One region of the Anaerosporobacter sp. genome, then DNA from elsewhere that is predicted to be linked to it. Evidence: a T-box and tRNA genes for the amino acid it is inferred to sense, from the RefSeq annotation. Region 1 holds a T-box; the other holds one or more tRNA genes.
What was found. The T-box of region 1 lies ahead of leuS (leucine--tRNA ligase). A T-box ahead of a tRNA ligase gene usually reads a tRNA of that ligase, here a tRNA-Leu.
Positions count from the first base shown of each region.

Region 2: it has a tRNA-Leu gene. The T-box ahead of leuS (leucine--tRNA ligase) is inferred to sense a tRNA for this amino acid. The anticodon was not compared.

Region 1 is NZ_CBDLAM010000198.1:144-6,063, reverse strand. Features, by position in the region: gene ACW2QF_RS16520 (HelD family protein) at 37-2,238, shown strand; gene ACW2QF_RS16515 (histidinol-phosphatase) at 2,422-3,198, shown strand; T-box leader at 3,264-3,528, shown strand; gene leuS (leucine--tRNA ligase) at 3,570-5,920, shown strand, end outside.
Region 2 is NZ_CBDLAM010000052.1:11,350-20,423, reverse strand. Features, by position in the region: gene ACW2QF_RS07940 (cell division protein FtsA) at 1-1,960, opposite strand, end outside; gene coaE (dephospho-CoA kinase) at 2,044-2,652, opposite strand; gene polA (DNA polymerase I) at 2,740-5,427, opposite strand; gene ACW2QF_RS07925 (anti-sigma factor family protein) at 5,483-6,073, opposite strand; tRNA gene ACW2QF_RS07920 (tRNA-Leu) at 6,351-6,433, opposite strand; gene ACW2QF_RS07915 (sigma-70 domain-containing protein) at 6,723-7,601, opposite strand; gene ACW2QF_RS07910 (peptidylprolyl isomerase) at 7,826-8,347, shown strand; gene ACW2QF_RS07905 (formate--tetrahydrofolate ligase) at 8,529-9,074, opposite strand, start outside.

The DNA of each region.
Region 1 (5,920 bases):
GGAATTACATTTTCTCAATTGAAAGGAGCAGGAGTAATGAACAATGGTATGGCAAAAAGCAGCAGTTTAGAAGAGATGGAGGTAGAGAACAAAGAAGAATGGAAGAAGGAAGAAGCACATCTATCAAGTTGTGAAGAAGTAATCGAGTCGAACATTGATGTGTTAACTGTTCAGGTTAAGCAGATGAGGGAACAGACAAAGGAAATGTATGATAATTATCGATCGGACAACCCTGAGCTTCATAACGAATTAATCGTAGGAATGGATTTACAATCACAAGCAGAAAAGAGTTTACGAAAGAACTTATTGGCAAAGGATAAGCCCTATTTCGGAAGAATCGATTATACAGAGCATGGAGAAGAAAAAGAGTTTTCATTATATATAGGGAAGAACGGAGTAATGAAAAGTCCTTCAGAGATTCTCATTGTTGACTGGAGAGCTCCCATTGCCAGTGTGTATTATGATAGTGATATTGGAGAGAGTTCATATCCGTCACCGCTTGGAGAGACTATTTATGTAGATCTAGGACTTAAAAGAACATTTGAGATTAGCGAAGGCGTTTTAAAAGATTTCTACGATGCCAATGTTATAGCAAATGATGAATTTCTTACCAAGTACCTAGGCAAGAACAAAGAAGCGGTCCTCGGAGAAATTATCGCTACTATCCAAAAGGAACAAAATGATATTATACGTGATACTCCATGGCATAATATAGTGGTACAAGGTGTAGCGGGTAGTGGAAAGACTACCGTCGCAATGCATAGAATTTCGTATATTTTATATAACTTCAAGGAAAAGTTTCGACCAGATGAGTTTTATATAATAGGAAGTAATAAGATGCTTTTGAATTACATTACGGGAGTACTACCAAACCTAGATGTCTATAATATTAATCAGCTAACCATGCAAGAATTCTTCTCTGGTCTTATAGAAAAAGAGGTTTCAAAGAAGAAGGGCTATAAGATGACAGATGCATTTAAGAAAGCGCGTATGACCAGCAATAGCGAGATAGAATCTGGCTGTAAGCGTTTTAAAGGATCCTTAGAGTTGTTAAAGGCACTAGAACTCTGTCTAGAAGAATATATCTTCAAACATATACCAATGGAAGAGATTATTTATAAGGGAAAAACCTTATATACAACGAAGGAGATTAAACAATTCTTGCTGACATTTAAACGATATTCTTATCAAGAGAAAATTGATATGCTGAACAAGAGACTATTAACAAAGGTTCGGAATATAAACGAAATTCTTGGAGAAGAGAAAGGTGTAATCAAACAAGAATGTAAATTATATAAGGATTACTTTGGTAAGAAGAATGGGAAGATTGACCTTTATCATGTATATGAAGAGTTTTTAGAAGACTTATATGTGAATTACGAAAAGTATGAGGCAGCAGATGTAAAACTACCTGAAAATATAGAAAGTTTACTACATCTCAAGGTAGCCTTTGCAGAAAAAGAGATTGATTTATATGATCTTGGTTTAATAGCTTATATTAAGAAGGCATTAAGTGACACTGTAGATTTCAAATATGTAAAGCATATTGTAGTAGATGAGGCTCAGGATTTTGGTGTAATTGCTTATGGAATTCTAAAACAACTCTTTCCTGATTGTACTTTTACCATTATGGGAGATGTGTCACAAAATATCCATTATGATACAGGTATGAACGATTGGAGAGAGTTACGTGAGGAAGTGTTTACACCTGGTAAGGACCCATTCTATTCCTTAGCTAAGAGTTACCGCAATACCGTAGAAATCTCTAACTATGCCAGTCAAGTGTTAGCGAAATGCTCCTTTGAGACCTATGCCATTGATCCAGTTATTCGACATGGACAGCCTGTTATGGTAAAGAAGCAATTGAATTTTAACGATAATGTAGAGGCAACGGTTTCTTGTATTAAAAATATAAAAGAACGAGAGTACGATACAGTAGCTGTAATATGCAGAACGGTTGAGGAAACAAAGACAGTATACGATGCACTTAAGGATAAGATAGAAGTAGAACCTTGGAAAGAGGATATAGAGGAACTTGTATTTACCAATGGTGTTATGGTATTGCCAATTCATATGACGAAGGGACTTGAATTCGATACGGTAATACTATGGAATCCAGATACAAGGAATTATGAGAATACAGATGCAGACGCCAAATTATTATATGTGGCAATAACACGTGCTTTGCATGAGTTGTATGTATTGCATTATGGAGAAATATCTAAACTTCTGAGATAGATAGTTTCATGTTCTGGCAAATAGACGTTTTTGTGATTTTATGGTAAGATAATATTAGGTTTCAATGGGGAGTGTGTACACTCCCCATTGGACTATTCTTGATTGTTTAACAATATATGATAGTATTTGTTTAATAGATTTCTTGCTAGATAATATAACAGATAAATATAAGGAGGAAAAACAATGAAAGTTAATTACCATACACACACGCCACGTTGTCAGCATGCATTTGGTACCGATGAAGAATATATTCAATCTGCAATTCAAAACAAGTTGGATATATTAGGAATTTCCGATCACGGACCATTTCCAGATTATGATTTTGGTTGTCGAATGAAATATGAAGAATTAGATGAGTATTTAAATTCTATGGTGGAATATGCAAGCAAATATCAATCACAACTAAGGATATTGAAGGGACTTGAGATAGAATACCTTCCGGAATATAATAACTACTATGAAAAACTTATTGCAGATGATCGAATCGATTATTTACTATTAGGTGAACATTTTTATCATAAAAAGAATGGTGAGATACAAAACATATTTTCTGCGCCATCTACGGATACATACATAGAATACGCACAAGCAATAGTAGAGGGGATGAAAACAGGATATTTTAATATGGTAGTACATCCGGATTTAATGTTCATAGGAAAATATGCATGGGATGATAATTGTAGTAGAGCTACAGATATTATTATTGATGCAGCAGTTAAACATGACTATATACTTGAATATAATGCCAATGGAATACGTCGAGGAATTAAGGATTATCCAGATGGGCAAAGACATCCTTATCCACACCAAAGATTTTGGGAGCAAGTAGCAAGTACGAATATACGAGTGATTGTTGGAGCAGATGCTCATCAACCAAATCAAATCTGGGATTCCAGTGTACTAGAAGCAATTGAGATAACCAAGAAGTTGAAATTGAATGTCATTAAAGAAATATTATAGGATAGAAAAAACGCCCTTGACAATATTCCAAGGTATGTTATACAATAAATTTTAATGTGAATACTGTAAGAACAAAGATTAGGAGTAGTAAGAGTACTGATGTTTTCAGAGAACTGTCGGTTGGTGTAAGACAGTAGCATGCAGCTCCCAACTCGCCTAGGAGTTCCTTGATTGAACCGTATTGATTACAATACGTTGTTTAGATAACTTTACTAAGTAGGTCAAGGCGGGAAATCCCGTTATAGATAATGAGTGCAGAATGTCAATTTATAAGACAGGCTGAACTAGAGTGGTACCACGAAACGTATATAATACCTTTTCGTCTCTAGATTAGAGATGAAGAGGTTTTTTTATTATAAGGAGGAAATATCATGTCAGTTACGTACAATCCAAAGGTGATTGAGAAGAAATGGCAAGGCATCTGGGAAACAGAGAAAGCCTTTCGTGCAGGAGACGATTATTCAAAACCAAAATTCTATGCATTAGTTGAATTCCCTTATCCATCTGGACAAGGTCTTCATGTAGGTCATCCAAGACCATATACAGCTCTTGATATCATTGCAAGAAAAAGAAGAATGCAAGGGTATAACGTATTATATCCTATGGGTTGGGATGCATTCGGTCTTCCAACAGAAAACTATGCAATCAAAAATCACATTCATCCAAAAGAAGTTACTAAGAGAAACGTAGCTAATTTTAAGAGCCAGTTACAAAATCTTGGTTATTCCTTTGACTGGGATCGTGAAATCAATACAACAGATCCAAACTATTATAAATGGACACAATGGATTTTCCTTAAATTATTCGAACAAGGGTTAGCTTACAAATCAGAGATGCCAATTAACTGGTGTACTTCTTGTAAGGTAGGTCTAGCAAACGAAGAAGTAGTAAATGGTGCATGTGAACGTTGTGGTAGTGAAGTTGTTCAAAAGGTTAAGAGTCAATGGATGCTTAAAATCACAGAATATGCTGACAAATTAATCGATGATCTTGATGAAGTTGATTATATTGACAGAGTTAAAGTATCTCAGAAAAACTGGATTGGACGTAGTGAAGGTGCAGAGGTTGACTTCAGATTAGCAGGAAGAGAAGATAGTTTGCGAATCTACACAACAAGACCAGATACTTTATTTGGTGCAACTTACATGGTAATCTCACCAGAACACCCAATACTTGATAAATACAAAGAAGAAATCAAGAATTTTGATGCCATTGTAGAATATCGTGAATTAGCTGCTAAGAAATCTGATTTCGAGAGAGCAGAATTAGCAAAAGATAAGACAGGTGTATGTATCGAAGGAATTACAGCAATCAATCCTGTTAATGGTAAAGAGATTCCAATTTGGATTTCAGATTATGTATTAATGACTTATGGTACAGGTGCAATCATGGCAGTTCCAGCACATGATGAACGTGACTGGGAATTTGCTAAGAAATTTGATCTTCCAATTATCGAAGTAGTAGCAGGTGGTAATGTTCAGGAAGCAGCATTTACTGATACAGCAACAGGAAAATTAGTTAACTCTGATTTCTTAAATGGAATGGAAGTTAAAGATGCAAAAGCTAAGATGATTGAATGGCTTGGTGAAAAAGGTATTGGACAGAAAAAAGTAAACTTCAAATTAAGAGACTGGGTATTCTCACGTCAAAGATATTGGGGAGAACCAATTCCACTAGTTCACTGTGATTGTTGTGGATACGTTCCAATTCCAGAGAGCGAATTACCTTTACAACTTCCAGAAGTTGAGACATATGAGCCAACAGATAATGGGGAATCACCACTTGCTCATATGACTGACTGGGTGAACGTGGCTTGTCCTAAATGTGGAAAACCAGCGAAGAGAGAAACAGATACAATGCCACAATGGGCTGGATCTTCATGGTATTTCTTACGTTATATCGATCCTACTAATACAGAAGCTTTCGCAAGCAAAGAAGCGATTGACTACTGGATGCCAGTAGATTGGTACAATGGTGGTATGGAGCATACAACACTTCATTTACTTTATTCAAGATTCTGGCATAAATTCTTATACGATCAAGGTCTAGTAAGTACGAAAGAACCTTATATGAAGAGAACTTCACATGGTATGATTCTTGGTGAGAATGGCGAGAAGATGTCAAAATCTCGTGGAAATGTAGTAAACCCAGATGATATCGTAGATGAATTTGGTGCAGATACACTTCGTACGTATGAAATGTTCATAGGTGCATTTGAATTAAGTGCTTCATGGTCTCAAGAAGGTGTTAAAGGTTGTAGAAGATTCTTAGAGCGTATCTGGAAACTTCAAGATATGGTTGTAGATGGGGAAGAATATTCCAAAGAATTAGAAACTAAGATGCATCAAACAATTAAGAAAGTCAGCCAAGATTTCGAAAATCTTAAATTCAATACAGCAATTGCAGCAATGATGGCATTTGTTAACGATGTATATAAAGTTGGTAAGATTACAAGAGGGGAGTTCAAGACTTTATTAATCTTATTAAATCCAGTAGCATCTCATATGACAGAAGAACTTTGGGATATGATGAACTACGGAGGAAGATTGTATCAAACAACTTGGCCAGAATGGGATGAAGCAAAGACAATTGAATCTACAATTGAAATTGCTGTCCAAGTAAATGGTAAGGTGAAAGCTACTATCGCTATCGATAAAGATGAAGAACAAGATAGCGTGAAAGAAAAAGTTTACGCTTCTGATGCTGTAAAAGCAGCAGTAGA
Region 2 (9,074 bases), on a different contig from region 1:
CTGGCTGATGGTTCAGCTTTAGTACTAATGACGTTCCTCTTGCTACTGTCATATCGAATTCATAACAATCAAGTATATCTACAAATATATATTTGTCTTTTCCTTTTAACGTTATTCTTTCTCCATTCACTAAAACACAAATCTCATTGTTGGTTGTTTTGATTGTATTTACATTATAATTGCTTTCTAATACACTCACCTGTTCATAAATGCCGTCATATGAAATTGTAAAATTCTCATAAACCTTGTCGTCTATGTTCGCAAACGCATTGTTTACCTTAATGTCATCTTGATAAGGTAGATCCATAAATTCTAATATTTGTCCTAATGTATAATAATTAAGAATCTCGATGCGATCCCCGTCGCAGATTGAATAATATTCCGATTCTAGTTTATTATTTGCTACAACAAACTTTGGACATATAATCTTCTTACCATTAAAAATGAACTCTATGGTACTTTGATATTCAGGAATTTGATTAATAACAAACTCAGCATCTTTGCCCATTGTTGATTCTAATATCTCAATCCTATCATTTTGAACAATAGGAGTATTGATACCTGTTACTTTACCATTAAGTTTAACAACAGCTGCTTCACCTAATTCACCACGAGACATTCTCGTCTGACCATTTACTGTATATTGAATTGCCTTACCTCTTCTAGGAAACAATTTCTCATTTGGAAAACCAAATTGAATTGCCGCATCCACAATAGTAAGTTTGTTATTATCATATAATTTTATACGTTCTCCATTCACATGGACAAAGATAAAATTATTTTTCTGCTCATAATAATTAAGGCAAATACCAATTGGTGTAACAAGAAGAGGGTCTTTCTTTATGTTCTCTGGTAAGAAATGTACTTCTCCTAATACTTCCTCTCCTCTAAGTGCAACACGCTCTACTGGTAAAGTAAGATTATGCGCTAAAGTATCTACAAATCCAGGAATCTTACCACCGCCTCCTACTACAAATACTGCACTAACCGTTTTACCACCATTTATTTCTATAATCTTATCAGCCACATTTTTAGTTATAAAATTAACGGTATCATTTAATATTTCTTTAACCTCTTGCGTTGAAACCTTGTGAGCAATCCCCATAATATCCTTATAGGATACTGTTTTCTTCTTCAAACAAGCAAGCTTTATCTTCTCAGCTTCTGCGAATTCTACAAGGTATTTTTGCATAATTGCTTCTGTAAGTTCATCACCTGCATATGGTATCATTCCATATGCAATTATACTTCCATCTCGAGTAATCGATATATCTGATGTTCCTGCTCCAACATCAACTAATGCAATATTAAGCATTCTGAATTTCTCAGGTATTGCTACATTAATTGCTGCAATTGGTTCTAATGTTAAATTAGCAACTTGTAATCCAGCTTTTTCAACAGCACTATATAGCCCATCTATAACTTCTTCTGGTAAAAATGTTGCTAATAGCTCAACACTAATTTTATTTGCTTTATGATCATCTAATTTTAGTATAGGATAATCATTCAAATAATAATGTACAGGCGTATATGCTACGCAGTAAAAGTCAATATCCTCCTGCTGATTTTCCTCACGAATCTTATCATAAGCTTTCTCAACAGCCAATAAATCTAACGAATGAATATGTACGTCAGTTACAAATGTTTCCGTCTGAAGTTCATAATCAGCCTTAACGGTTACTGTCTTAAGTACCCGACCGGCTGCTGCAATACATACATCCGTTAGTGTCACATTAAGCTCTTTTTCTAATTCTTTTTTAATGTAGGTGATTGACTCTGCTACCTTTCCGATGTCATGTATCTGCCCATCTAACATTGCTCTGGTATCATGCTCTTTAACACATATAGCAGCTACTGTAAAGTTATGTTCATTCTCTCGATAGCCTACTGTACCAACAATGCTTCTCGTACCGATATCTAACCCGAATACCATATGTTTTGGATATCTTGTCTGTTCCATTGAATGTGCCCCCAGAATCGTGCTTTTAGTATCTTTTATTGCTTTATTGCAATACTGAATTCATTATAGCATAATTGACTATACTAATCCATTAAAAGTTGTATCTCTTTCTTCAAATTATCCATATTACCATTATTATATAATACCTTGTCACAATTGTCATCAAAATCCTTATCACTCATTTGATTTTTTAGAATTGCAGCAATTTTTTCTTCAGAATAGCCACGATTGCTCATTAATCTTTGTTTACGTATCTCTTCGTCTACAGCTACATACCAAACAGAATCACACAAATCACGGTACCCAGCCTCAATTAATAATGCTGTCTCTATAACCACATAAAGAATTTGCTCTTCTATAGTTTTTTGTTTATTTAAAACTTTTATTAGTTCAATTTCATTTTTAACACGCTTCATAACTAATGGATGTGTAAAAGAATTCAGTTTTTCTAACTTCTCTTTATCTGAAAACACAATCCCACTTAATTTTTTCCGATCGATTTGACCATCAACTCCTAGGATTTCAGTACCAAAATAAGATACAATCAACTGGTAACTTTCTTCTCCCTTTTCACTTAACTTTTTTGCAATATCATCGGTAATTATAAGATGTGCTCCATATTCTTTTTCTAAAATGTCGGCTACGGTTGACTTACCACTACCGACACCTCCCATTAATCCAATAACCTTCATAAATAGTACGATTCCTTCCATAATAGTATATAGTCAGTCAATTGCAAAACTCTCAAAGAAGAGTTTCACAATGACCACTTGAATAAACTACTTAGCTTCGTACCAGTTATTACCCTGTTTCACTTCTACTTCTAAAGGTACGTGAAGGGTCACTGCACCTTGCATCTCATCTTTCAGAATTGTCGCAACTTGTTCAATCTCATCTTTATGAGTCTCAATTAATAATTCATCATGTATTTGTAACAACAATCTAGATTTTAATTTCAGGTCTTTCAATTTTTGATTGGTACGAATCATAGCGATTTTAATTATATCTGCTGCAGTACCTTGAATTGGTGAATTCATTGCAACACGTTCTCCAAAAGAACGTTGCATAAAATTACTTGAATTCAATTCTGGTATTGGTCTTCTTCTGTTAAACAAGGACGTAACATAACCATTCTTCTTTCCTTCTTCAACTAAATTATCGAGGAATTCCTTAACTTTAGGATATGTTTCAAAATACTTCTTAATATACATATCCGCTTCTTTTTTGGTTATATTAAGATCTTGTCCAAGACCAAATGAACTAATTCCATAAACAATTCCAAAGTTAACTGCTTTCGCATCTCTACGTTGTGCACTTGTAACTTCATCAAGTGGAGTGTGGAATACTTGTGATGCAGTAATCTTATGGATGTCTTCTTCTTGTTTATATGCATCAATTAATCTCTCATCATCTGACATATGCGCAAGCACACGTAATTCAATCTGTGAATAATCGGCATCTAGGAATACATATCCTTCTTCAGGTATGAATACTTTACGAATCTGACGACCTAATTCCATACGTATCGGTATATTCTGAAGATTTGGTTCCGTACTACTAATACGTCCTGTTGCTGTAATTGTCTGATTGAATTTACCATGAATACGATTATCATCCGCAATATACGTAGCCAACCCATCCGCATAAGTAGATTTTAGTTTCGTTAATTGACGATACTCTAAGATTTCATCAATAATAGGATCTTCACTACGTAACCTTTCTAATACATCTGCTGATGTTGAATATCCAGTTTTCGTCTTCTTAGCAAATGGCATGTGTAACTTCTCGAATAAAATAACCCCTAATTGTTTCGGTGAATTAATATTAAACTCTTCACCTGCATGTTCATAAATATTTTTCTCTAATTCCTTTATTCTGACTTGTAACTGATCACCATATTCTTTCAATGCCTCTTTATTTACACGAATTCCTCTAGATTCCATATCATATAGTGTATAAATCAAAGGCATCTCAATATCTACAAACAAATCTAAAGAATCAATCTCATACAACTGCGCACTTAACTTCTCTAAAGCAAGATATGCAATGTAGCTATGGTAACAAATGAAATTCTTATATGTCTCTTTTTTGTCTTCAAAAACTTCTTTGTCCTTCATCTTACCAAATAATTCTTCTCTCGAAGGAACCGTTATCCCTAGATAATCTCTTGCAATATCATCATAATGATACGTATCTTTTAATGGATTCATTACATAAGACGCAAGACCCATATCGTAAATCTTACTATCACTATATGCTTGAATATGAGAAAGCATTTCCTTAAGCGACACAACAGATACCATAATATTCTTTTCTATTACCTTGTTTAGCTGTCCTGTTATATATTCAACTGAAATCTCATCATTGATCAACAGATAATAACTCTTTTTCTCAGAATATGTTAGTGCTGCCCCTACTAAATTACCTTCTACCGAGGCCAACATAACACCTACTCGATCAGTGCTAATTCCGTCTGTCACTAGTTCCTTTAAATTCTTAGCTTCCTTTAATCCTATAATTGATTGAAAAATCTTGTCTGCTTCTTCTATTGTAGTAACCTCTACAAACTTTTCTTCAATCTTATCGTTTCTACTCACATCTCCTTCAAATCGATTAAGAAGACTCTTGAATTCAAAACGTTTAAATAATGAGAATGCCTCTGGCGTGAAAAGAGAAGGCATCTTTGCTTCTTCTAATATATAATCAAGTTCACAATCTACTTTAATTGTTGCAAGCTCTTTACTTAGCACTGCCAAGTCATAATGTTCGCGCAAGGCTTCTCTTGCTTTATTTGGCATTACTTCATCAATATGTGCATATGCATTCTCAACTGTTTCAAATGCGGTAAGAATCTTCGCCGCAGTCTTCTCTCCGATACCTGGAACCCCCGGAATATTATCTGATGCATCACCCATCAAACCCTTCAAATCAATGATTTGTTCTGGCTTAACTTGATACTTATCAACTACCTCTGCAATATTATAATTCTCTATTTCTGTTCCGCCGCGTTTTGTTTTTGGAATTCGTATTAATATCTTGTCGGATGCAAGCTGAAGTAAATCCCGATCTCCAGAAACTAAGGAAACGTCCAATCCTTGTTCACTACATCTCGTCGCAATGGTACCAAGAATATCATCAGCTTCATAGCCAGCTTTCTCAATAATTCGAATACCCATAGCCTGTAGCACTTCTTTTAATAATGGCACTTGCTCACGTAGTTCATCTGGCATCCCTTTTCTAGTACCTTTATACTCTGGGTATTTTATATGTCTGAAAGTCGGATGCTTTACATCGAATGCTACCGTTAGGTATTGTGCTTGTTCTTCCTCTAATATTTTCAACATAATATTAATAAATCCATAAATCGCATTAGTATGAATTCCTTCTGAATTCGTTAAATCAGGTACTCCATAAAATGCTCGATTAATAATACTATTTCCATCTATTAATACAATTTTATCACTCATTACGTTAATTCCTTTCCACGTTCCAACTCTTATTCGCTATAATTGATAGTATCTTTCATTTATAATTTGTTATGCCACTATCATTTTTACTCTTTTTTATCTTTTCAACTTCATCATCATCATAGATTAATGAATTATTAGAAATCCTATTAAACTCAATAACTTTATCTGTCTGATGTTTTATTATAAATTCCATTATCTCATTATAATTCTTCTCAATCTCTTTATTTAATAAAGTTGGTTTGTCTAAGAAATAATAATACTCCATATAATGCACATTCTCGTCTGCTATTTCATCTGGAGTCTCTAATTCTTTTACTGTACTTGAATTCACATTTACCATAATACAAAAGACCAAACATATAATTACATAAATTATTCTCTTACGAGCATAATTAAGTTTGGTTCTATTTATTCTTTCCTCTGACTTACGTAATGATTTTTCAAAATCAATGTGAAAATCACCAGATAGGTTCTTATCTTCATCAAGTTGCCTCATACCAGTCAGGAGTGTAAAATAAACTTCTAATTCTTCTTTGCAATCCGGACAATATTCTACATGCTCTAAAAATTTTTCTAATTGCCCGACATCTAATTCGTCATTAATATATGGCATAATTAAACCTTGTGCTTCTTTGCAAGTCATAGATTAAACAAGCTCCTTTCCAAAGTCTTCAATAACACCATTTTCCTAATTGCTTTACTTATATAATAACACGAACACTACTATTTAAAAAGAAATTATTTCATAAAATATATGTAAATCTTTAAGTTATATATAAAGCATTAAGTTAACTATACAATTTTATAATTTTTGTTTTTACATCGAATCTACTTGCTCATCATCTTCCAATGGAACGAATAATTTCACAACAAAAACAGCGGTATCTTTCACGATACCGCTGCATCTGTACGTTATTCAATGCCGGCAGTGGGACTTGAACCCACACGACGTTGCCGCCAACAGATTTTGAGTCTGCCTCGTCTGCCATTCCGACATGCCGGCTTATCATTTTATCATACATCTTATGTATGAATGTTTCACAGCATTTTAAACAACTGCTATCAACAAAAATAATAATACCATACGCAAAAGAAAAAAGCAAGTGAATTTTTCAAAATTTTCATTCAATATAAAAAATTTCATATTAATAAATTAACATATAACATTAATTTCCACCGCTATCCTCCATCTTTGTATTTATTACATAAAATAACTAAATCTTGTATAAATGTTAAAAGCTTATGCACAGCTATCCGATAGATAACTATACATAAGCTTTTTGTTTTCGGTATTATTCTTCATCATGTGATACGGATAACGTATCTTTTGCCAATTCCACAATATCTGCTATTTCTGATTTATCTATTTTAGCAAACTCTGCCAACTCATCTAGTGTAGCTTCTCTACCAAATTCTTCTGCTAATTCTTTCATACAACTACTTATAAAATTAATCTTCTCTACAATGCGATTTTCAAGAATCTTATCATCTTGTTGTTCATGAATTACAAATTCCATACTTTCACGAATGCGATTTAATATATACTCTATTGTATCTGGTATTGATTCTGTTGGTACACGATTAGACCCAATACAGATTTCCTCTAAAGCAGTAATTAATCCAATATTACCTTCTTGAATCAAATCACCCACAATTATCCCTCTACCCTGGTAACTTCTAGCTATATCTACAACCGTACGAAGATGAAGTTCTAGAAGTCTTTCCTTAGCAAAGCGATTTCCTTTTCTTAAAGAACAGATAAGTGAATCCACTTCGCCTTCAACCATTGGACTTATTAATTCCAAATCTTCAAGATACATTCTTATATATGAAGCTTCTTCCTGTTCTAATCGTTCTTCTCTCTCTTTTAAATCCTGCAGTACCTTCTTACTTTCATCATCTATATATTCTTGATCATTATCATTCTCAACTTCTTCATCTATTGTAGTTATATCATCACTTTTATCATTTGCATTTATATTCCTAATATATCCCTGAATTCTAATATGATTTGCCGCAAGATATTCATATACATGTTCCATCTGTTCTTCAGTAAACGCTGAGTCATCTAACAATTCTTTAATCTCGTCCATTGTAATTATATTATCCTGCGATTTAGCTAAATCAACTATCGCAGCTAACATAGCTAAAAAATTCTCTTTGTCTTGCATCCTTTTATTTCTCCTCTATATTGAATCGTTCCTATCAGTTTCTTCAACCATATTCTATACTATAACATCACGAAACCAATTATTCAACAACAGCTTTTCAATATTATAGTTTTACATTTTCTTTGACAATAGTTCTTTTTTCTATTATCATATACATATCATTGCCAAAAATGTAAATAATGTATATGGCAATTGTCTAAACTATTAAGAAAGAAGGAACTAATATGGCAAAAAATCCCGTTGTAACAATTGAATTAAACACAGGCGGAATTATTAAAGTAGAACTTTATCCTGAAATTGCTCCAAATACAGTAAACAATTTTATCTCTTTAGTAAAAAAAGGCTATTATAATGGATTAATCTTCCATCGTGTAATTAGAGGTTTCATGATTCAAGGCGGTTGTCCAGAAGGAACTGGTATGGGTGGCCCAGGTTACTCAATCAAAGGTGAATTCTCAATGAATGGATTCGAAAATACATTAAAACATACAGAAGGTGTTATCTCTATGGCTCGTTCGCAGATGCCAAACTCAGCAGGATCACAATTCTTCATCATGCATCAAAATTCACCTCACCTAGACGGCTCTTACGCTGCTTTTGGTAAAGTAATCGAAGGTATGGATGTTGTAAATGAAATAGCAGAAACACAAACTGATTATTCTGATAGACCAACTCATGATCAAGTTATGAAATCTGTAACTGTTGATACTTTCGGTGTTGACTATCCAGAACCAGAAAAATGTTAGTACATTTATAACAATTTCCTACGCTAAAATCCCCTCATGTTAAGAATCGCTAGTGTTCTCAACATGAGGGGATTTTTTATTGTTTATTTTATTGCTATATAGTATTTTGATTAAAAATACTTTGATCTCTTTTAGTATTTCAACCTTTTTAAATCTTTTAAATCACATTTTACTAATATATTTAGAATAATCCAGTAATTACTCCAGACTCATCCACATCAATTCCCTCTGCTGCCGGTTTCTTAGGTAATCCCGGCATAGTCATTACAGTTCCAGTAATTGCCACCACAAAACCTGCTCCTGCAGATACATACACTTCACGAATATGAATCTTAAAGTTTGTTGGTCTTCCTAATAAAGTAGGATCATCTGATAATGAGTATTGGTTCTTTGCCATACATACTGGCATATTAGTAAAACCAAGACTTTCAATCTTCTCAATTGCATTGGAAGCTTGTGCATCATAGGTTACTTCTGATGCTCCATAGATTTTCTTAGCTATTGTCTCGATTTTTTCTTTAATTGATAAGTTATCTTCATATAAAACTTTGAAATTACTTGGTTTTTCCTCTATTGTCTTAATCACTTTCTGTGCAAGGTCAATTCCACCTTCTCCACCTTTTTCCCATACTTCAGATAAGGAGAATTCACAACCACGTGATTCACAGAATTCTCTTACAAAATCAAGTTCAGCATCTGTATCTGTCATGAAACGATTCAATGTAAC